4 regions of the Streptomyces sp. NPDC058308 genome follow, and region 2 is predicted to be linked to each of the others. Evidence: riboswitches for the same ligand, from Rfam matches in the RefSeq annotation. Region 2 holds a riboswitch; each other region holds the start of a gene.
The links. A riboswitch is a leader RNA that binds a small molecule or an ion and turns the genes downstream of it on or off. The one in region 2 is predicted to bind cobalamin.
Positions count from the first base shown of each region.

Region 1: linked by a shared signal. The riboswitch ahead of ACFVYL_RS30250 (energy-coupling factor ABC transporter permease) and the one ahead of ACFVYL_RS04910 (ABC transporter substrate-binding protein) in region 2 are both predicted to bind cobalamin.
Region 3: linked by a shared signal. The riboswitch ahead of ACFVYL_RS13590 (ribonucleoside-diphosphate reductase subunit alpha) and the one ahead of ACFVYL_RS04910 (ABC transporter substrate-binding protein) in region 2 are both predicted to bind cobalamin.
Region 4: linked by a shared signal. The riboswitch ahead of metE (5-methyltetrahydropteroyltriglutamate--homocysteine S-methyltransferase) and the one ahead of ACFVYL_RS04910 (ABC transporter substrate-binding protein) in region 2 are both predicted to bind cobalamin.

Region 1 covers NZ_JBHVZA010000027.1:77,732-83,292, forward strand. Annotated here, with positions in the region: gene ACFVYL_RS30235 (CbtA family protein) at 1-383, shown strand, start outside; gene ACFVYL_RS30240 (histidine phosphatase family protein) at 520-1,101, opposite strand; gene ACFVYL_RS30245 (alpha/beta fold hydrolase) at 1,098-2,015, opposite strand; cobalamin riboswitch at 2,187-2,371, shown strand; gene ACFVYL_RS30250 (energy-coupling factor ABC transporter permease) at 2,401-3,111, shown strand; gene ACFVYL_RS30255 (energy-coupling factor ABC transporter substrate-binding protein) at 3,111-3,521, shown strand; gene cbiQ (cobalt ECF transporter T component CbiQ) at 3,528-4,277, shown strand; gene ACFVYL_RS30265 (energy-coupling factor ABC transporter ATP-binding protein) at 4,274-5,161, shown strand; gene ACFVYL_RS30270 (endo alpha-1,4 polygalactosaminidase) at 5,202-5,561, opposite strand, start outside.
Region 2 covers NZ_JBHVZA010000002.1:505,256-510,816, forward strand. Annotated here, with positions in the region: gene ACFVYL_RS04900 (ABC transporter ATP-binding protein) at 1-321, opposite strand, end outside; gene ACFVYL_RS04905 (FecCD family ABC transporter permease) at 381-1,412, opposite strand; gene ACFVYL_RS04910 (ABC transporter substrate-binding protein) at 1,655-2,692, opposite strand; cobalamin riboswitch at 2,758-2,943, opposite strand; gene ACFVYL_RS04915 (VOC family protein) at 2,962-3,438, opposite strand; gene ACFVYL_RS04920 (helix-turn-helix domain-containing protein) at 3,435-4,304, opposite strand; gene ACFVYL_RS04925 (haloacid dehalogenase-like hydrolase) at 4,521-5,561, shown strand, end outside.
Region 3 covers NZ_JBHVZA010000008.1:103,551-109,111, reverse strand. Annotated here, with positions in the region: gene ACFVYL_RS13595 (ribonucleotide-diphosphate reductase subunit beta) at 1-455, opposite strand, end outside; gene ACFVYL_RS13590 (ribonucleoside-diphosphate reductase subunit alpha) at 455-2,875, opposite strand; cobalamin riboswitch at 3,005-3,141, opposite strand; gene ACFVYL_RS13585 (GNAT family N-acetyltransferase) at 3,378-3,884, opposite strand; gene mctP (monocarboxylate uptake permease MctP) at 3,976-5,561, opposite strand, start outside.
Region 4 covers NZ_JBHVZA010000009.1:97,484-103,044, reverse strand. Annotated here, with positions in the region: gene ACFVYL_RS14725 (GNAT family N-acetyltransferase) at 1-167, shown strand, start outside; gene ACFVYL_RS14720 (hypothetical protein) at 306-1,454, shown strand; gene ACFVYL_RS14715 (hypothetical protein) at 1,625-2,422, shown strand; gene ACFVYL_RS14710 (DUF6629 family protein) at 2,419-3,078, opposite strand; cobalamin riboswitch at 3,264-3,500, shown strand; gene metE (5-methyltetrahydropteroyltriglutamate--homocysteine S-methyltransferase) at 3,664-5,561, shown strand, end outside.

The sequences.
Region 1 (5,561 bases), on a different contig from region 2:
CCGCTGTCGGCAACCCCGACACCATCGGCAAGCGCACCTCCCTGTATCTGCTGATGATGGTGCTCAGCGTGCTCCTCGCGATCGCCGCGACCCTGCTGGGCAAGCGGCTTGTGCCCGCGCTCGGTGCCTGGTACGCGACCGTCGTGGCCGTGCTCGGTTTCGCCGTGGCCATTGGACTGGCCTACGAGTTCCTGCCCGTGATCAATGACGTTCCCGAGCATTTCCCGGCCGCCCTGCTCTGGCGTTTCCGGCTCTCCGCCCTCGCCATGCAGGCCACGCTGTGGGGTGCCTTCGGGCTGATCTTCGGGGAGTTGGCGCAGCGCCTGCTGCTGCCGAAGCCCGCGGCGCCCACGCCCGGGAAGCCGGTCGCGGCGGACCGGTAGGGCGGCGGAGTGCCCGGACACCCCGATCTGCCGACGGCTCGCGATCAGTTGCGCGTACTCGTCGGGGGGCCGTCTCGTCGTCGCGGGGCCGTGCTGCTGGCCCGCCACCCTGACCAGTGCCGCTGGACCGAGCGCGTCACGCGGCACCGAGCGGGCAGCCGAGCCGCATGTTCCAGCGTCCGGAGCGTCCGCTGAGTTCCGTCGTCGACAACGGCAGGACATCGAACCGCCAGAAGGCGGACAGCGGCGCCCCCGTCGCATGGACGGCCGCCGCCCGCACCACCTCGGGCTCCACAACGGCGACGACGCGTCCGGACGGGGTGTCCGCCCGGAGCGCGTCCAGCCACTCGGCCACACGCGAGCACACGTCCGCCACGGACTCTCCGCCCGGAGCCGCGGCCTCCGGCTCGGTCAGCCAACGGCCCACCGCCTGCGGTTCCGCGGCACTCACTTCCTCCAGCGACCTGCCGCGCCACCTGCCCGGGTCGAGACCGGCCAGAGAGGGTGCCTCCAGGCGCGCCCCGAGGCCGAGTGCGTCGGCGGTCTGCGCACAGCGCGCGCCGGGGGAGACGAGGACCTGGCATCCCGTGGGCAGGGTTCCGGCCGCCCGACGCGTCTGTGCCGCGCCGGCCGGGTCGAGGGGCTCGCCGTCGCCGAACACGCCGCGCCGCGCCGCGGCGGTCAGGGCAGGCGCGACGAGCAGCACGCGCGTGGTCACTGGACGTCCTTCCGCTGGTGGGTGCCGGAGCCCGCTTCCGCAGGCTTCGGGTGCGCCGCACCCCGCACGAATCGTCGGAGGTGCGCGCGCACGGCGTCGGGCCGCTCCAACCAGGGTTCGTGCCCGGCGCCCTCGATCCGCGTCAGTGGAAGACCGAGCCGGAGCGCCAGTGAAGCGAGTGATGACAGAGGGCGCGGATCGTCGGTCCCACCGAGGAGCTCCGTTCGCGCGGGCAGGCGCGCGGACAGGTCGTCGAGATGTTCGTCGAGCGGGTCCGCGCGGCCTTCCCTGCCGAGGTCACCGTTCATCGCCCAGTTGACCGGGCGCCGCCGCCGGGCGCTCTGCGCGGCCCAGGCCCATCCGCGTCCGGGATCGGCGTGGTCGGTGAACCAGGACAGGGTGAGCAACTCGACTTCCTGCTCCTCCGTGCGGCCCGGCAGTTCCTCCAGTGCGCGGAGCCGCTCCCGCCGCGCCGCGGACATGCGGCGGCCGCGCTCCGCCCGGTAGCCGGTACGCCAGTCACCGACGAACGGCCCGCACATCAGCAGCATCCCGGCGACCCGCCCGGGGTGCTTCAGGCAGAACCGGCTCGCAAGGTCGGTGCCGTACGAGTGCCCGATCAGCACGGCCCTCGGCGCGTCCCACGCGTCGAGCAGCTCAGCGAGATCGTCGACGTGCCGCGCCAGGCAATGGCGGCCCTCCCAAGGGGACCGGCCGGTGCCACGCTGGTCGTACCGGTACACGGGCGCGAGGTCCGCGACCATGGAGGCGACCTCGCCCAGATAGTCCGGCAGCCCCGGACCGCCATGGAGCATGACCACCGGCGTCCGCCGAGCCGTGCCCCGTAGCGCCGTCCAATGCAATCGCGCCTCGTCGCTCATCGATGCGAGGCCCTGCGTCTGAATCGAGGTCACCGCGCAAACCTACCCGGATGTTCCGTGGGCGCCCCCGCTGCCGAGCGTCGGGCCAACAGGGGCCCCACCAGTCGCACACGGCCGCTGAACAGGGGCGTACGCGGTGGTATACGCGCTCGCGTGTGACACCCCCGCACCTGGGGTGCAAGTTGTCAGCAGATCAGTTGCGCACTAATGTCACCACGCCTTGGTGCACGGGAAATCCGGTGTGATGCCGGTGCGGCCCTCGCCACTGTGATCGGGAAGTCCGGCTCCAGCCCTCGCGGCAGCCACTGGGTACTCACGTACCCGGGAAGGCGGAGTCCGGTCGGTACGACCCGTCAGCCAGGAGACCGGCCAAGGCGCGTTGTCCATCCACGAGGTGCTGGAGAGGGTCTGCCGAGCCATGCACATAGCCGAGGGTTTCCTCCCACCGGCGCACGCGATCGCCTGGGGCGTAGCGTCCGCGCCGTTCGTCGTCCACGGAGTCCGCTCCCTGACCCGTGAGGTCAGGGAGCACCCGGAGAGCACCCTGCTCCTCGGCGCCTCCGGGGCCTTCACATTCGTCCTTTCCGCGCTGAAGATCCCGTCCGTCACGGGCAGTTGCTCGCACCCGACGGGCACCGGCCTCGGAGCGATCCTGTTCCGGCCGCCCATCATGACGGTGCTCGGCACCATCACCCTGCTCTTCCAGGCCCTGCTGCTCGCCCACGGCGGGCTCACCACCCTGGGCGCCAACGTGTTCTCGATGGCGATCGTCGGGCCCTGGGCGGGATACGCGGTCTACCGGCTCCTCAAGCGGTACGACGTGCCGCTCATGGTCGCCGTGTTCTTCGGGGCGTTCGTCGCCGACCTGTCCACCTACTGCGTCACCAGCGTTCAGCTGGCACTGGCGTTCCCCGACCCCAGCAGCGGATTCCTGGGCGCCCTGGGCAAGTTCGGCGGCATCTTCGCCGTCACCCAGATCCCGCTCGCGGTCAGCGAAGGACTGCTCACCGTCCTGGTGATGCGGCTGCTCGTGCAGTCCAGCAAGGGCGAGCTCACCCGGCTCGGCGTGCTGCTGCAGGGCAGCCCGACCGTGCCGACGGCCAAGACGGAGACGGGGGCCAACGCCTGATGAGCCGGAACGCGAAGATCAACATTCTGCTGCTCGTGGTCGTCGCCGCGCTCGCGGTGCTGCCCCTGGCACTCGGGCTCGGTGACGACAAGGAGGAGCCGTTCACCGGCGCCGACGCGCAGGCCGAGACGGCGATCACCGAGATCGAGCCGGACTACGAACCGTGGTTCTCCCCGCTGTACGAACCCCCTTCCGGGGAGATCGAGTCGGCGCTCTTCGCCCTGCAGGCGGCCATGGGTGCCGGTGTGCTCGCGTACTACTTCGGGCTGCGCAAGGGGCGCCGCCAGGGCGCCGAGCAGATGCTGGAGCAGGGCGAGCGGTCCGGTTCACCGACCGGTTCGCCGACCGGAACGCCGGCTGAAACGCTGGCCGACGCGGCGGACAAGCGGCCCGAGACCGAGCAGGTCTGACCCGGCGTGCTGCCCATCGACGCGGCGGCGCACAGCAGCCGCTGGCGCCGCCGACACCCCGTGGACAAGGCCGTACTCGGGCTCGGCCTCACCGTCCTCGCCATCTCCCTGCCGCCCTGGCCGGGCGCCGCCCTGGTGGTCCTCGCGGCGCTCGTCCTGCTGCTCGGGCCCGCAGGCGTACCGCCCCGCAAGCTGTGGCGGGCCTACCGTGTGCCGCTCGGCTTCTGCGTCACGAGCGCCCTGACCCTGCTCGTCCAACTCGGCAGCCCCGACGGGTTCGTGACGCTCGCCGACGGCGGTCCGGCGCGCGCGGGCGGCCTGCTCCTGCGGACCTCCGCCGCCTCGCTCGGGGTGCTCCTGTTCGCCTTCACCACGCCGATGTCGGACCTGCTGCCGCGGCTGGTGAAGGCGGGCGTGCCCGCACCGGTCGTGGACGTCGCACTCGTCACGTACCGGATGAGTTTCCTGCTCCTGGACTCCATGAGCCGGATCCGTCAGGCGCAGGCCGCCCGGCTCGGCCACACCACCCGCGCGGCCACCTGGCGCTCCCTCGCCGGTCTCGGCGCCACCGCGTTCGTGCGGGCCTTCGACCGGGCGGGCCGGCTGCAGGCCGGGCTCGCCGGACGCGGCTACGACGGCACGCTGCGGGTCCTCGTGCCCGACGCCCGGATCTCACGGCGCTTCGTGGCCGCGGCCGCGGTGCTCCTCGCGGGCCTCGTGGCCCTCACCCTCGCACTGGAAAGGTTCCTTCCATGACCGAGCCGAGGGCTCTTCGCGAGCCGGTCGCCCGCGGCGGGCCGAGCGAGCCCCTGGTCGCCCTGCGCGGCGCGTCCTACGCCTACGAGGACGGGCCCACCGTGCTCGAAGGCCTGGACTTCGACGTCGTCGCGGGCCGCGCCCTCGCCCTGCTGGGACGCAACGGCAGCGGCAAGACCACCCTCATGCGGCTGCTCAGCGGGGGACTGCGCCCCGCCGCGGGCGGGCTGACGCTCGAAGGGGTCCCCGTGAGGTACGACCGCAAGGGCCTGACCCGGCTGCGCACCACCGTCCAGCTGGTCGTCCAGGACCCGGACGACCAGCTGTTCGCGGCCTCCGTCGAGCAGGACGTGTCGTTCGGCCCGCTGAACCTCGGCCTGCCCGACGCCGAGGTCCGGGCGCGGGTCGCCGAGGCGCTCGCCGCACTCGACATCGTGGCGCTGGCCGACCGCCCGACCCACCTGCTCTCCTACGGCCAGCGCAAACGGACCGCCATCGCCGGCGCCGTGGCGATGCGCCCCCGCGTCCTCGTCCTCGACGAGCCGACCGCGGGCCTCGACCCCGACGGCCAGGAGCGCCTCCTCGCCACGCTGCAGAGGCTGCGGGACGCCGGGACGACCGTGGTCATGGCGACCCACGACGTGGACCTGGCGCTGCGCTGGGCCGACGACGCGGCGCTGCTCACCCCCGCCGGGGTGCGGACCGGGCCGGTCGCCGAGATGCTGGGCCGGCGGGACCTGCTGGCGCAGGCCGGGCTCCACCTGCCGTGGGGGATCGCCGTCGGGGAGCTCCTGCGCACGCACGGCCTGGCGGTCGGTACGGGCGAGGGCCCGCGCACCGCGGAGGAGTTGGCCGCACTGGTGGCCGCGGCGGGGGAGCGCTGAGCGAGCCGCCCCTCCCGGCGTCCGGCTGTCGGGTGGCTGCTCAGCAGTGGCGGTACACGTAGCCGTCCTCGCCCGCGGGCCGGACGTCGCGGTCGCGCAGCGTGATGGACAGGTCCTTGCCCCAGGTGCGGCAGGCGGCGTCGAAGTCCTTGCGCACATACTCGATGTCGAAGACCTTCCCGTCGTATGCGGACGCGAAGTCGGGGCACTCCTTGTAGTGGGCGCACTCCTCGGTGACGGCGAAGTCGAAGCCGATGTGCTTGCGCCGGTCAAGGAGGTCGGTGGTGTTCTTCTGCGCGATGGCGAGGCCCTTGTCGTGCGCCCGCCGGGCGAGGAGCCGGGCGAAGTCCGCCGCGTCGTCGGGCGTGAGGAGGTCGTCGGAGCGCTCGTAGGAGTCGAG
Region 2 (5,561 bases):
TACGACGTCTCGTACGGTCAACTCCACCTGTGTCGAAGCGTGTTGTTCGACCACGGCGATCCGGCGCGCCACCGCCCGGCGGCCCGTGTCCGTCAGCGAGCGGCCGTCCAGGGTGACGATGCCCGAGGCCGGGGCGAGGACGCCCGCGAGGATGCGCAGGAGCGTGGACTTGCCGGATCCGTTGGGGCCGAGGAGTCCCACGGTGGCGCCCGCGGGCGGGGCGAGGCTGACGCCGTCGACGACGAGACGGCCGCCCGCCTCCCGGCTGACGCGGTCGGCGCGCAGGCCCGCCGCGTCCGCGGGGATCGGGTCGTGGGTCATGACACCTTCCTCGTACGTCATGACACCCTCCTCGTACGTCATGACACCCTCTTCGTGCGTCATGCCACCCGCCGCGTCCGGTAGAGGACCGCCACGAACGCCGGTACGCCGATGAGCGAGGTCACCACGCCGACCGGGACCTCCTGCGGGTCCAGGGCCGTGCGGGCCAGCGTGTCCACCCAGACCAGGAAGACCGCGCCGGCGAGCGCCGTGACCGGGAGCAGCCGGGCGTGCCCGGAACCGACGAACGCGCGGGCCGCGTGCGGCAGGACCAGGCCGACGAAGCCGATGGCGCCCGCCGAGCTGACCAGGGCCGCGGTCAGCAGGGCCGTCGTGCAGAGCAGCACGAGCCGGGTGCGGGCCACCCGGACGCCCAGCGTCGCGGCCGCCTCCTGGCCGAACGCGAACGCGTCGAGCGTACGGGCGTGGGTGAGGCAGACGAGCAGCGTCACCGCGAGCACCCCGGCGCACAGCCACACGTCCGTCCAGCCGATCCCGCTGAGCGAGCCGAGGAGCCAGAACAGCACGCCGCGGGTGGTCTCCGCGTCGCCCGCCGTGAGCACCACGAACGAGGTCAGCGCGGAGAAGAGCTGCATGGCCGCGACGCCGGACAGCACGACCCGGTCCGTGGTGTCGCCCAGCGTGTGGCTCAGGAGAAGGACCAGGGCGAAGGAGCAGACCGCCCCGGCGAAGGCGCCCGCCGAGACCGAGACCGCTCCCCCGCCGACCCCGAGGACGACGACCGCGACCGCTCCCGTGGACGCCCCTGACGACACCCCGAGCACGAAGGGGTCCGCGAGGGGGTTGCGGAGCAGGGACTGCATGACCGCCCCGCAGACGGCGAGGCCCGCGCCGCAGACCGCGGCGAGCAGGGTGCGCGGCATCCGCAGGTTCCAGACGATGCCGTCCCTGATCGGGGTGAGGGGGGTCTCGCCCCAGCCGAGGTGGGCGGCGACGGTCGACCACACGTCGGGCACGGAGATGTCCGCGGGGCCGATGGTGACCGCCACGGACACGGAGAGGAGGAGCGCGGCGACGCCGATCGCCCAGAGCAGGCTCAGGCGCAGACCCCCGCGCAGGCTCAGGCGCAGACCCCCGCGCAGACCTCCGCGCAGGCTCAGGCGCAGACCCCCGCGCAGACCTCCGCGCAGGCTCAGGCGCAGACCCCCGCGCAGGCTCGGGCGCCATCCCCCGCGCGGACCCTGCCCGGGTTCCGGGAGTACGGCGGCGCCGGGCGCGGCCTCCGCCGTGCCCGCCCCCGCGCCCGTGTCCGTGTCCGTGTCCGCGCCCGTGTCCGCGCCCGTGCCCGTGGCCCCGCTCGCCGCGGCCCGCTTCACGTGACGAGTCCGAACTTCCGCAGCGCGGCCGCGACCTGTTCGATGCCGTCGACCGTGCGGATCGTGGGATTCATGGCCTGGCCGCTGAGCAGCACGTACCGCTTCTTCTTCACGGCGGTCAGGTTCTTCGTCGCCGGGTTGGACTCCAGGAACTTGATCTTCGCGGCGGCGCTCTCGGCCGACTGCGACTTGCGCGTGAGGTCGCCGAGGACGATGACGTCGGGGTCGCGGTCGGCGACGGTCTCCCAGTTGATCTGGGGCCACTCCTCGCGGGTGTCGTCGAAGACGTTCTTCGCGCCGAGTTCGCGGGTGATGATGCCGGGGGCGCCGCAGCAGCCCGCCATGTACGGGGCGTCGGAGTTGGCGAACCAGTACATGAGGCGCGCGTCGGAGGCGTCGATGTCCTTCGTGGCCGCCGTGACGCGGTTCTTCATGCCGGCGATCAGCTTCTCGCCGCGCTTCTCCACGCCGAAGACCTTCGCGAGGTCGCGCACCTCGCCGTAGACGCTGTCCATGGTGAGGGTCTTCACGCGCTTGCCGTCGCCCGCGCCGTCGTTGTCCTTGCCCGCGCAGTCGGTGGGCGAGACGTAGACGGGCACGCCGAGCTCGGTGAACTTCGTACGGTCGGCGACCCCGCCCTTGCCGACCGTGTAGAGGAAGGAGGCGCTGACGAAGTCCGGCTCCTTGGCGAGGACCTTCTCCAGCGACGGGTAGCGGTCGGCGAGGCGCTCCACCTTCGCGTTGTCCTTCGCCAGGTTCTTCAGGACCGGGTCGGTCCAGGTGCCGGTGCCGGCCATCCGGTCGGCGAGGCCGAGGGAGAGCAGGATCTCCGTGGAGCCCTGGTCGAGGGAGACGGCCCGCCGCGGCGGCGCCGTGACCTTCGCCTCCTTGCCGCAGGAGGCGACCGTGACCGGATAGCCGTCGGCGCTCCCGCCCCCGGAGTGCGCGGAGTTCTGTGCGGAGCCGTCGCCGCACGCGGTGAGCGCGAGCAGACCGGCACAGAGGAGGGCGGATATACGGGCTGTCGAGGACACGTGATCCTTCAAGTCTCACGGCTCATACGCGGAGCCTGGCCTGCGTCACGACCTCCGTCGCCCGGTGTGCGAGCGGAGGCGCCAGCAGGTCTTCGGACTCGGGATCGACCGGGCGGGGCGCCTTCCCGGGCGTCCGGAGACATCCAGTGGCCGTGGCCCCGCCCGTCCCCCTCACCGCTGCGCGTCAGTTCCGGATTCGCACCGGATTCCCTGGCCCAGGTGTGGGTTTGACTGGCTTGCGCAAGTTATCACGCACCTGTCACACGCCCTCACGTGGTCGGCGCGGGCCTCGGCTCGCCGCGGTAGGTGCCGAACGACCAGCGGTTTCCCTCCGGGTCCTCGATGCCGAATTCGCGGCTGCCGTACGGCTTGTCCTCGATCTCGGCGGTGATCTTCACGCCCGCCCCGGTGAGGCGGCGGTACAGGTCGTCCACCTGGGCGGTGACGACGTAGGCGCCCGCGGTGCCGGGTTTGCCGCAGGTGGCCGCGGCCTCCGGGTCGTACGAGCCGAGCATGACGCCGCCGCCCTCGGGCCAGTCGAGCTGGGCGTGGGCGACGCGGCCCCCGTCCTCGTAGACGGCGGTGCGCAGGAAGCCGACGGTGTCGACGAGGAAATCGATCAGCGCGGGGGCGTCCTGGGCCTGCACGCCCGGCCAGACGGCGGGAGGGGGTGTGGCGAGGTGCTCACCCGCGGCGGGGGTCGGCTCGGAGTTCGGGTTGGATGTGGTGTGCGGTGTGGTGTTCATGTCTTCGAGTCTTCGCCCTTGCCGTGCGCCCCGGCTTGGATATTCCGGCACTCTTCGGCCAGCCAGTGGGTGGGGCTCGCCCCGGTGTACTGCCGGAAGTCGCGGACGAGGTGCGAGTGGTCGTAATAGCCGGTGTCGGCCGCGACCCGGGCGAGGTCCGGCGGGGCGCCCGCCGCGACGGCGCGGACCACGGTGGCCTTGGCGTGCTGGAAGCGCATGAGGCGCGCCGCCTGCTTGGGGCTCAGCCCGGTCTCGGCGCGGAACAGCGCGGTCAGCCGGCGCTCGCTGAGCGCGACGTGCCGGGACAGGCCGCCCAGGGTGCCCGCGCCGCGGTGCCGGGCCAGCCAGGCCCAGGCCTCGGCGACCTCGGGGCGGACGGACCCCGCGGCGCGGTCGTCGGACGCGAGCCGGCGCAGGTAGGCGGAGAGGTGGGCGAACCGGTCCGCCCAGGTGTCCAGCTCGCACAACCGCTCCCGGACGTCGGCGGCGCGGTCGCCGAACACGTCGGTGCCGTCGACGACGAGCTGTCCGGTCAGGCCAGCGGCGGGCACACCGAGGAGGGCCCGGGCCGCCAGGGGATGCACGGCGAGCTGGATGCCCGCCTCGTGCTCGGGCTGTACGACGTACGCCGGGCTCTGGTGCAGGCCGCCCACCACGATCTCGGTGCGTGCCGCGTCCGGTCCTGTCGCCCGGTCGGGGGTGGCGCCGGTGGCGATGGGCCCGTCCAGCGAGAAGATCACCGTCAGATACGGCGAGGGCAGGCCCCGGTGCAGTGCGGGGCGCTGTCCCGCGGTGCGGTAGCCGACCGCGGAGACGACCATGCCGTCGAGCCGCGGCGCGGCCCTGACGAACTCACGGGAGCCCATGGAAACCAGTATGCGCGGTGGGTCCCGAGCGGTCGCGGTGACGACGGCGGGCCGGGGCGGGCCGGGCGTCCCCCTCCGCTACCCGGGTTCACTTTCCCCATGCCCCCCGGGCGCGGTGACTTCGATCATGGGAAATGGCCGCCGATCCCCATAGCATTGCCCGCCGCTCCGGACGGGGCCGCGCATCGCTCTCAGGAACGGCAGGGACGTCACACCATGGCAGTACGGGCAAAGAGCAAGCTGGCCGTCATCGGCACCACGGGCGCGCTGGCCGCCGCCGTCCTCGCGGGCAGCGCGCTGTGGCCGACGGGCGAGGCGAGCGCCGCCGACACCTCGGCGGCCACCGCCCGCGAGCTGTCGCACTGGCCGAAGCCCGTGGCGAAGCAGCTCGGCAAGGTCATCGCGAAGAACGACCACAAGGGCGCGTACGCGGTCTTCGACGCGGACAACACCACGTACCGAGGCGACCTCGAAGAGGCGCTGCTGCCGTTCCTGGAGATGAAGGGCGTCCTCACCCGCAAGACGATGGACCCGTCCCTGAAGATCATCCCCTTCAAGGACAAGCCCGGTCACAAGGAGAGCCTCTACAGCTACTACCTGCGGCTGTGCGACGTGGACGACCAGGTCTCCTACCCCTGGGCCGCGCAGATCTTCTCCGGCTTCACGCTGAAGGAGCTCAAGGGGTACGTCGACGAGCTCCTCGCGTACAAGAAGCCGATCCCGGCCGAGTACTACGAGGACGGCAAGCTCACCAGGACCGAGGTGAAGCCGCCGGAGTTCTCGCGCGGCATGCGCCAGCTCTACGGGACGCTGCGCGCGCACGGCGTCGAGGTGTACGTGGTCAGCGCGGCCAGCGAGGACCTGGTGCGCATGGTCCTCGCGGACCCCAAGTACGGCTACGGCGTGAAGCCGGAGAACGTCATCGGCGTCTCCATGCAGCTCAAGGACCGTAGGACCGGTGCGGTGACCAGCTCCCGCAAGGAGATCGCCGAGGGCCGCTTCGGCGAGAAGGACCGCGCGAAGCTCGCGAAGCGGGAGCTGACGCCGAACCTGTGGGCGCCGCTGACCTGGTACGAGGGCAAGCCCGCGGCGATCAACACCTACATCGACGAGTGGAAGAAGCCGATCCTCGCCGCCGGTGACACCCCGTCGAGCGACGGCCCGATGCTGTTCCACTCCGCCGACGTGGACCGCGGCGGCGTGCGCGTCTGGGTCAACCGCAAGGACTCGTACATGAAGCAGCTCGACGGGATGAAG
Region 3 (5,561 bases), on a different contig from region 2:
ATCCACCTGAAGCAGAACTCGGCCTTCTCACGGATGGAGGGGATCTCCTCGACCGCGTCGAAGGCCGCCGCACGGTCATCCGGGTCGGGCAGATAGGTGTCGAGCAGCGTCAGATAGAACTGGACGTGCACGGCCTCCTCGAAGAGCTGACGGCTCAAGTACAGCCGCGCCTCAGGGGAGTTGATGTGCTTGTAGAGCGTGAGCACCAGGTTGTTGGAGACGATCGAGTCGCCGGTCGCGAAGAACGCGACCAGACGGCCGATCATGTGCTGCTCGCCGGGCGAGAGCTTGGCGAGGTCGGCGACGTCCGAGTGGAGGTCGACCTCCTCCACGGTCCAGGTGTTCTTGATCGCGTCCCGGTAGCGCTCGTAGAAGTCCGGGTAGCGCATGGGGCGCAGGGTCAGCTCGAAGCCCGGGTCGAGGAGGTTCTTCTCGCTGTTCGTCGTGGTGCTCATTACTGACAGGCCTCGCAGGACTCGGGGTTTTCCAGGGAGCAGGCGACGGCTTCTTCGGCCGTGGCCTGGGCGGGGACGGGGGCGGTGGCGGCCGCGTTCGAGCCGCCGGCCGCGCGCGCGATGCGCGTCGCGGGGCGCGAGCGCAGGTAGTACGTGGTCTTCAGGCCCTGCTGCCAGGCGTACGCGTACATCGAGGAGAGCTTGCCGATGGTCGGCGTCTCCAGGAAGAGGTTGAGCGACTGCGCCTGGTCGAGGAAGGGGGTGCGCGCGGCGGCCATGTCGATCAGGCCGCGCTGCGGGAGCTCCCACGCCGTGCGGTACAGCGCGCGCACCTCCGCGGGGATCCAGTCGAATCCCTGGACCGAGCCGCTGGCCTCGCGCAGCGCCTCGCGGCTCTGCGCGTCCCACCTCCCGAGCCGCTTGAGATCCTCCACCAGATAGGCGTTGACCTGGAGGAACTCGCCGGACAGGGTCTCGCGCTTGAAGAGGTTGGAGACCTGCGGCTCGATGCACTCGTAGACACCCGCGATGGACGCGATGGTGGCGGTCGGCGCGATGGCGAGCAGCAGCGAATTGCGCATGCCGGTCGCGGCGATGCGTTCCCGCAGCGCCGCCCAGCGCTCGGGCCATGTCAGCTCGACGTCGTAGTGGTCGGGGTGCAGGACGCCGCGCGCGGTGCGGGTCTTCTCCCAGGCGGGCAGCGGGCCGCTGCGCTCGGCGAGGTCGGCGGAGGTCTCGTACGCGGCGAGCATGATGCGCTCGGCGATACGGGTGGAGAGCGCCCGCGCCTCGGGGGAGTCGAAGGGAAGCTTCAGCTGGAAGAAGACGTCCTGAAGTCCCATCGCGCCGAGGCCCACCGGGCGCCACCTGGCGTTGGAGCGGCCCGCCTGCTCGGTCGGGTAGAAGTTGATGTCGACGACGCGGTCGAGGAAGGTGACGGCGGTCCGGACGGTCTCGTCGAGACGGTCCCACGCGAGGTCGCCGTTCTCCACGAACGCGCCGAGGTTCACCGAGCCGAGGTTGCAGACGGCCGTCTCGCCGTCGTCCGTCACCTCCAGGATCTCCGTGCAGAGGTTGGAGGAGTGCACGGTGTGGCCGGGCTCGGCGGTCTGGTTCGCGGTGCGGTTGGCGGCGTCCTTGAAGGTCATCCAGCCGTTGCCGGTCTGCGCGAGGGTGCGCATCATGCGGCCGTAGAGGTCGCGGGCCGACATCGTCTTCCTGGCGAGTCCTGCGGCCTCCGCCCGGCGGTAGGCGGCGTCGAACTCCTCGCCCCACAGGTCGACGAGCTCGGGCACGTCGGACGGCGAGAACAGCGACCACTCCCGGTCGGCGGCGACGCGGCGCATGAACTCGTCCGGGATCCAGTGCGCGAGGTTGAGGTTGTGCGTGCGCCGCTGGTCCTCGCCGGTGTTGTCGCGCAGCTCCAGGAACTCCTCGATGTCAAAGTGCCAGGTCTCCAGGTAGACCGCGGCCGCGCCCTTGCGCCGCCCGCCCTGGTTCACCGCGGCCACCGAGGCGTCCAGCGTCTTCAGGAACGGCACGATGCCGTTGGAGTGCCCGTTCGTGCCGCGGATCAGCGAACCGCGCGAACGGATGCGGGAGTACGAGAGGCCGATGCCGCCCGCGTGCTTGGAGAGCCGCGCGACCTGGTGGTAGCGGTCGTAGATCGAGTCGAGCTCGTCCAGCGGGGAGTCGAGGAGGTAGCAGGAGGACATCTGCGGGTGGCGGGTGCCGGAGTTGAAGAGCGTCGGCGAGGACGGCAGGTAGTCCAGGCGGCTCATCAGCCCGTACAGCGAGGCGACTTCGCCGACCGCGCGGCTGCTGTCCGCCGCCGTGTCCCAGTCGGTCTCCGCCAGGCCGCTCGCGACGCGCAGCATGAAGTGCTGCGGCGTCTCGATGACCTGCCGGGTGATCGGGTGGCGCAGCAGGTAGCGGCTGTGCAGCGTGCGCAGGCCGAAGTAGCCGAAGCGGAAGTCGGCGCCGTCCGCGAGCGCGCTCTCCACGAGCGCGTCGAGCCGGGCGGCGTGCGCGGTCACGAACGCGGCGGTGCGGTCGGCGATCAGGCCCTCGCGGTGGCCGACCGCGATCGACTCGGTGAAGGAGCGCACGCCCTGCGAGGCGGCCTCGGCGGCGATGGAGAGGGAGAGCAGCCGGGCGGCGAGCTTCGAGTACGTAGGGTCCTCGGAGATGAGCCCCGCGGCCGCCTCGGTCGCGAGCTCCCGGAGCTCACTCTCGTCGGCCCTGGCCGACCGGCCGCGCAGCGCGGCGGCCGCCACCCGGCCGGGGTCGGCGTCGGGGAGGTCGGCGGTGAGGTCGGTCAGGGTGCGCAGCAGCGCGGTCCCCGGCGCGTCGGTACCCTCAGCGCTGTCGGTGGGCTGCGGTGCCAGCGCTGACGCAGGTTCGGCGGGCGCGATGGTCACGTGGGGCTCTCCCTCGCTCGGCTCTGGGCCTGGGGAGGGATCGGCACACACGGGCGCACCCGGGCAGGGCGGCGTACCGCGTCCACCGGCCCATTCCACGAGGCCCGGACGGTCGGCACCCGGGCCGGACGACTCGGGTGCACTGCCGGCAGGTCTTCGGACTCCGCGCACGACAAATGCGTACACGTCTACCGTTGCGGGACAGTTCCGGACTTGCACCGGATTCCCCTGCGGCGACAGCGAGCACGAGCATACATCTTGTGTCGCGCTGCTGAAGCAGGCCTACATCTTGTGTCGGATCGCGCGGCGGGCTCGGACAGTGGCCCCTAGGCCCTGTCGTCAAACTCCCGTCTGCCTCGCGACGCCTGGCACGCACGCTCGCCGCGTTGTCGGGCTCATCCCGGTACGCCCAGTACCGGGATGACCCTCCGCCTTGCGATCGCACGCACCAGACGCCGCGAGGCCGCCCTCCGGGCGAACGACGCGAGTTTGACGACAGGACCTAGAGTGTCAACGCGTAGGTGAGCAGTGGGAGGCCGGGGACCGGGGACCAGTCGCGCTCCGGGGTCCGTGCGAAGCCGAGGCGTTCGTAGAGCCGGTGGGCGGTCCGCATCGAGGGCGAGGAGGACAGCACGAGCCGGTCCCTGCCCGCGTCCCTGGACCGCTGGACGCAGGCGCGCACCAGGAGTTCGCCCACACCGCGGCCGCGCGCCCCGGGCGAGACCGCCAGCATGCGGATCTCCGACTCGCCCTCCCGCGCGATGTCGGCCACGGGGCCGCAGGACGGCACGAAGGTCACGCCGCCGAGCAGCCCGCCTGCCGTCGTGTCGTCCGCCGCGGCCACCAGGATCTCGGCGTGCGCCGCGCGCCCCGCCACGTCCCGCAGTACGGGCAGATAGCGGTCCTCCGCCCCGAAGTCCAGGTGTCCGTCTTCGAGATAGGCCCGCGCGGTGAGATCACCCAGCGCCCCGTACTCCTCGGGCCGTGCCCGCCTGATCGTGATGTCCATGCGGCGCAGTGTGCAACACGGGTACGACAAAGGGCCTCCGGATTTCCGGCGGCCCTTTGCCGCTGTGCGCAGCGGGTTATGACACAGGCTCTCAGTGTCCGGCGCCCGCCGTCGCCTTCGGCAGTTCCTCTATGACGCCGGGGTCGCCCGCGTCGGCCGTGTAGTCCTCCGGGGACGTCTCGTCGACGCCGTCGGGGGCCTTGAGCGCCTTCAGGACGAAGGTGAGGACCACGGTCACGACCACGTTCAGGACGAACGCCGTCAGGCCGATGTAGCCGATCTCGCCGATGCCGGGGATCTCGTCGGACGAGCCGCCGAAGTGCTTCTGGGTCGGCGAGGCGACGCCGTACGCGGCGAGCGTTCCGTAGGCCATGCCGACCGCCCAGCCCGCGAGCAGCGCCCAGCGGTGGAACCACCGGGTGAACAGGCCGCCGACCAGCGCGGGCATCGTCTGCAGGATCCAGATGCCACCGAGCAGCTGGAAGTTGATCGCGACCGTCTTGTCCATGGTGAGGACGAAGGCGAGGGCGCCGACCTTCACCAGGAGCGAGACCAGCTTGGAGACCTTCATCTCCTGCTGCGGTGTCGCGTCCGGCTTGAGGAAGTCCTTGTAGATGTTGCGGGTGAAGAGATTCGCGGCCGCGATCGACATGATCGCCGCGGGGACGAGCGCGCCGATGCCGATGGCGGCGAACGCGACGCCCGTGAACCAGTCGGGGAACATGTTCTCGAACAGCTGCGGAATCGCCAGCTGACCGTTCTCCACCTTCACCCCGGCGGCGATCGCCATGAACCCGAGCAGCGCGAGCAGGCCGAGCATCAGCGAGTAGAGCGGCAGGATCGTGGTGTTGCGGCGGATCACGTTGCGGCTCTTGGAGGAGAGCGTCGCCGTGATCGAGTGCGGGTACATGAACAGCGCGAGCGCGGAGCCGAGGGCCAGCGTCGCGTACGTCCACTGCCCGGCCTCGCCCGGCGCGAGGCCCGCGACGGGCTTGCCCGCCGCCTCGTTCGTCGCCGAGAACTTGTCGCTCGCCGCCCGGAAGATCTCGTCGAACCCGCCGAGCTTGATCGGGATGTAGATGATCGCGACGGCGATGACGAGATAGATCAGGCCGTCCTTCACGAACGCGATCAGCGCGGGCGCGCGCAGACCGGACGAGTACGTGTACGCGGCGAGCACCGCGAACGCGATGAGGAGCGGCAGGTCCTTGACGAACCAGTTGGTGTCGGGGCCGCCGCCGACGCCCATGACGTCGAGCACGGCCTGGATGCCGACCAGTTGGAGCGCGATGTACGGCATCGTGGCGAGGATGCCGGTGACCGCGACGGCCAGCGAGAGCCCCTTGGAGCCGAACCGCCCGCGCACGAAGTCGGACGTCGTCACGTATCCGTGCTTGTGCGAGACCGACCAGAGACGCGGCAGGAAGGTGAAGATCAGCGGGTAGACGAGGATCGTGTACGGCACCGCGAAGAAGCCGGCCGCGCCCGCCGCGTAGATGGCCGCGGGGACGGCCACGAAGGTGTACGCCGTGTAGAGGTCGCCGCCGAGCAGGAACCAGGTGACCCAGGTGCCGAACGATCGGCCGCCCAGGCCCCATTCGTCCAGGCTCTCGGTCTCGGCCTTGCGCCAGCGCGCGGCCAGGAAGCCCATCGCCGTGACGGCCACGAAGAAGAAGA
Region 4 (5,561 bases), on a different contig from region 2:
ACCGGCGACGCGGCCACAGCCGGGCGATCATGCAGGCGCTGCTCGACTGGTTCCGCGCGAGTGAGGCCTCCCGCGTGGACCTGTACGCCTCCCCCGAGGGCGAACCGCTCTACCGCAACCTGGGCTTCGTCGACCACCCCGACCCGGCGCTGTACTGGCGCCCGTGAATCCCGGGCCGTCCGTGGCCGACCCATCCATCGGCAGAAGGGATACCAGGCGCCGCGCCTCCGGAGCATGATGAAAGGAGGCGATACGGGGGTGCCGTCATGGCTGTTCGCTCTGGTTCAGGTGCCGTGCGGGTTCCGATGTGGGCTTATGCCGTCGCCGGGTTCGTGCTGGTGGTGGGGCTGTTCTTCGGGATAAGAGAAGCGGCGTCGCCCGGCAGCGGGGCACGGAGTGGCGAAGGTGGCTCGGGGGCCCTGGACGGGAGCGCGGGGACGGACACCGGCGGCGGTGGTACGGGGGCCGCAGGGGACAGCGGGGGCTCGGGGGGCGGCACGAGGAGCGGGTCTTCGGGTGGGTCGGGTGGCTCTTCGAGTGGGGCCTGGCAGACCGGTGGTGGAGGCGGGGGCAAGGGCGGTACCGCAGCCGGTGAGGGTTCCGACAGCGGTTCCAGTGGTGGCGGTGGCGGACACCGTGGCGGGGGGCAGCCGCCTGGCTGGCTTCCGTGGGGCCCCAAGTCGCCCAACACGGACGAGACCTTCGAGCCCGACAGCCTGTACGACCTGCTGCAGAAGGGCGAGTGCCAGCAGGCCTACAACACCTCGGTCGACCCCGGCAGGCGGATCGACAACTCGGCGACTCCGCAGGCCTGGAAGGCCATCGAAGGACTCGCCGGGATCTGTAAGGCCGCACAGGGCGAGACCGGCGGGCTGGCCATCGCGGTCAAGGCCGAAGCGGGGCTGCGCACGGCCGGGTACCGGCCGGGGAACACCGGATACCTGTGCAAGGACGGGGATGCCTTCGCGGTCCTCCAACGCTTCGTCGCCTACTACCGTCAGCACCCCGGCGAGCGAGTGGTGCTGCGGCCCGCCCCGACGGGCACCGCGGCCTGCGCCAGCGGGATCTCCGCCACGGACACCACGTACACGCCCGGCTCGACCGCCTACTTCCAAGGCACCTGGCCGGACTCGCCGGCCACCGTGGAGCTGCGCGCACGGGAGCTGACGGGCCCAGTCAGCCTGCGGCCCTTCGGCGACGAGGAGGACAAGGCGAGGTGCTGCAAGGACGGATCGATCGCCGTGGACCTGCCGGGGCCTGACGGCTTCGGTGGCCTGCGGCCCACAGTGATCGACGTGACGCTCGTGACGAAGAACGGGGCCCGGGTCGCCAGGCGGGCGGCGTTCACCCTCGACTGGAGCGGCGTCGCGCCACCTACCTCCCGGTCGTCTTCGCCGTCGTCCGTATCGCGGTCGCCCGGCTCCCTCGGCCCGGCGAACGCGTTCGCCCGATGAGCGGGCCCCCGCCCCCCGAACCGAGACCAGGACCGGAGCCAGAACCCGCGCCGGGACCCGCCCCGGACCCGGCTCCGCCCCCAAACCCCCCGCCTGACCCAGAACCCGAGCCCGCCCCACCCGCACCACCGCCTCCTCCCACACTCCCCGCCGACCCCAGAGTCGGCTGGGTGGAGATCGTCGGCGCCATCGGGTCCCTCGTCACCCTTCTGACCGCGGTCCTGTTCTACTTCGGCTGGGCGAGCACCGACGCCGAGACCAAGGCGCTCGGGCTGCGCGACACCGTGTTCCACTTCTCCACCAGCGACTATCTGTTGCGCAGTGTCGGCGCTCTCTATCTCCCCGCCTGGCTGGCCGCGGGTGCGGCCCTCGGCGTGCTCGGGCTGCTCCGCTGGGCGGCGGGCGAACCGGAACGGCTCGCCCGCGCCGTCCGGGTGCTCCGGTTCGCCTGGGCCGTGCCCGTCGTCCTCGTACCGCTGTATCCGCTCAGCCCGTGGCTGTTCGACCTGCTGCTGCCGCTCACCGCGATCGGCGGCTTCGCGCTCAACGCGTACGCCCGCACGCGCACGCGCCGGGACCTGCGGCTCTGGGGGCTCACGCTGTTCGTCTGCGTCCTGTCACTGTTCTGGGCCGTGTCGGCGTACGCGGCGATCGCCGGCCGCGGCCGCGCGGACCTGACCGAACGGACCCTCCGGAGCGACTTCCCCGCGGTCGTCGTCTTCAGCGAGAAGGACTTGATGATCCGGGGCGGCGGCAGTTGTTTCCGGCGCGTCACCGACAAGGGCAGCCAGTACGCGTACGAGTACGCGGGTCTGCGCCTGTTCCACGTCTCCGGAGACCGCACCTTCCTCGTCCCACGGGACTGGTCCCCCGGGGACGGCACCCTCTACGTCCTCAAAGAGGGGGCGGGCCAGCGCGTCGACCTCCTCAGCGGGGCCGGTCGCCGGGAACAGGAGTGCCGGGGTTAGGGCCCTTCTGACGGATCTCCGCAGGGTCGCGACGCCCGGCGCGGCGGACGGCGGCTTACGACCCAGCGCAGCAGGACCACCGAGCACACCGCGGCGAACGCGCACCACGTCGAGATGTACTCCTGCCGCCACAGCACGACGGAGACCGCGGCCCCGACCGCGACCAGGACGCCGAAGAGGACCAGGCCCCGGTCGCCGGACAAGAGCAGGGAGCCGATGGTGGCGAGGAGGTAGCCGGCGACGATCAGCTGCGCCTGCGGCAGGCCAAGGGAGTATCCGACCGTGTGCCCCCGGATCCCGGCCGTCACGGTGCGGGCCGCCAGCACGTAGGTGAGCGTCGCCGCCGTTGCGATGCCCGCCGCCAGCGGCACGAGGAGGCGGCGGCGAGCGCTCGGCGGCGCGGAGCACAGCACGGCCGCCGGTACCCACAGCGGAAGGAGCGGGAGCGCGATGACGGCCCAGGCAACGGTGGCGGGCCCGGTGCCGCCGTCGTGGTGCCAGACGGCTGCCTCGATGATCTGGTGGAGGCCCAGGAGGAGCGGCAGCGCGGCCAGCGGCAGGTCACGGGGGCGCCGGGCCGCCAGGGTCACGGAGGCGACCCCCACGGCCGTGATGCCCGCGCCTGCGACGAGGTCGGCCGTCTCGCTCCAGCACATGGCAGCCACGGTACGGCCGCCCCGGCGCGGGAGCGCGTCGGCCGTGCCTTTCGGGGGGGGGCTCCCCCCGGGGGGCCACCGCCCTCCACTTCCCGCCCGCCGCGTCGGCGAAGCACCCACCTCACGTGTTCCACCTCACCCTTCCAATGCCCAACGCGACGCGGTCCACCGGCGGGTGGCCCCGTATGGTGATCCGTACAGCTGGTTCGCCCCGTCCGCCAGGCGGGAGCGTCGCAAGAGGGAACCCGGTGTGAATCCGGGACTGCCCCGCAGCGGTGAGCGGGAACGACCGCCGTCACATGCACTGGGACCGCCACTCCGGTCCTGGGAAGCGACGGCCAGTAGGTGTCCGACCGCCTTCTTCAGGAAGGCGCTGGACGGGCCCGTGAGTCCGAAGACCTGCCCGCTGTCCGTGTGCGAACCATTCGTGCGCGGATATCTCGGTGACCTCGAGGGCGGGTCGGCGTACACACTGGACGGACGACCGCGTCGACCACGCGATCCCGAACCGCCCGGTGCTGCCACCCTTCGCGCTCTCGTCCCGTCTCCGGGATCTCAGGGATTCATCTCGCGAAGGAGATCTCCGTGACCACCAAGCCCGCAGCCGCGGCAGTACGGGCCACCGTGTACGGCTACCCCCGCCAGGGTGCCAACCGGGAACTCAAGAAGGCGATCGAGGGCTACTGGAAGGGCCGCGTCACCGCGGACGCCCTCCGGGACGCCGCCGCCGAGCTCCGCCGCTCGAACTGGCGTGAACTCGCCGACGCCGGCATCGGCGAAGTCCCGACCGGCGACTTCTCGTACTACGACCACGTCCTCGACACCAGCGTCATGGTCGGCGCCCTCCCCGAGCGGCACCGTCGCGCGGTCGACGCGGACGCGCTCGACGGCTACTTCGCGATGGCGCGCGGCACCCAGGACGTGGCGCCGCTGGAAATGACGAAGTGGTTCGACACCAACTACCACTACCTGGTCCCCGAGTTGGCTCCCGGGACGGTGTTCCGGGCCGACTCCGCCAAGCAGGTCGGCGAGTTCAAGGAGGCCCGGGCGCTGGGTCTGACGGCGCGGCCCGTCCTCGTCGGCCCGGTCACCTACCTCCTCCTGGCCAAGCCCGCCCCCGGGGTGGCCGCCGACTTCGACCCGCTGACCCTCCTCGACCGCCTCCTGCCGGTGTACGCCGAGGTCCTCGCCGACCTGCGCGCGGCGGGCGCCGAATGGGTCCAGCTCGACGAGCCCGCGCTCGTCCAGGACCGCACGCCGGCCGAGCTCAACGCGGCCGAGCGCGCCTACCGCGACCTCGGCGCCCTCACCGACCGGCCGAAACTGCTGGTCGCCTCGTACTTCGACCGACTCGGCGACGCCCTTCCGGTGCTCGCCAAGGCCCCGGTCGACGGCCTCGCACTCGACTTCACCGACGCGGCCGCCGCCAACCTCGACGCGCTCGCGGCCGTCGGAGGGCTGCCCGGCAAGCGGCTGGTGGCGGGCGTCGTCAACGGACGCAACATCTGGGTCAACGACCTGGAGAAGTCCCTCACCACGCTCGGCACGCTGCTCGGCCTGGCCGACCGGGTCGACGTGGCCGCCTCCTGCTCCCTGCTCCATGTCCCCGTCGACGCGGCCCTCGAACGGGACATCGAGCCGCAGATCCTGCGCTGGCTGGCCTTCGCACGCCAGAAGACCACCGAGATCGTCACGCTCGCACGGGGCCTGGCCCAGGGCACCGACACGATCTCCACCCAACTCGCCGCGAACCGCGCCGATCTGGCTTCCCGGGCCGGCTCCCCCATCACCCGTGACCCGGCCGTCCGCGCCCGCACCGGGGCCGTGACGGCGGCCGACGCCCGCCGCTCCCAGCCGTATGCGGAGCGTGCGGCGGCCCAGCGCACCGCCCTCGGCCTGCCGCTCCTCCCGACGACCACCATCGGCTCCTTCCCGCAGACCGGCGAACTGCGGGCCGCCCGCGCCGACTTGCGGGCCGGCCGGATCGACGGTGACGGGTACGAGGAGCGCATCAAGGCCGAGATCCAGGAAGTGATCTCCTTCCAGGAGAAGGCGGGCATCGACGTCCTGGTGCACGGCGAGCCCGAACGCAACGACATGGTGCAGTACTTCGCCGAGCAGCTCACCGGGTACCTCGCCACCCAGCACGGCTGGGTCCAGTCCTACGGCACCCGCTATGTGCGACCGCCGATCCTCGCGGGTGACATTTCGCGGCCCGAGCCGATGACGGTGCGCTGGACGACATACGCCCAGTCGCTCACCGGCCGCCCCGTCAAGGGCATGCTCACCGGCCCCGTCACCATGCTCGCCTGGTCCTTCGTCCGTGACGACCAGCCGCTCGGGGACACCGCCCGCCAGGTCGCCCTCGCCCTGCGCGACGAGGTCGTCGGCCTGGAGGCGGCCGGGACGTCGGTCATCCAGGTCGACGAGCCCGCGCTGCGCGAGACGCTGCCGCTGCGCGCCGCCGACCACCCGGCCTATCT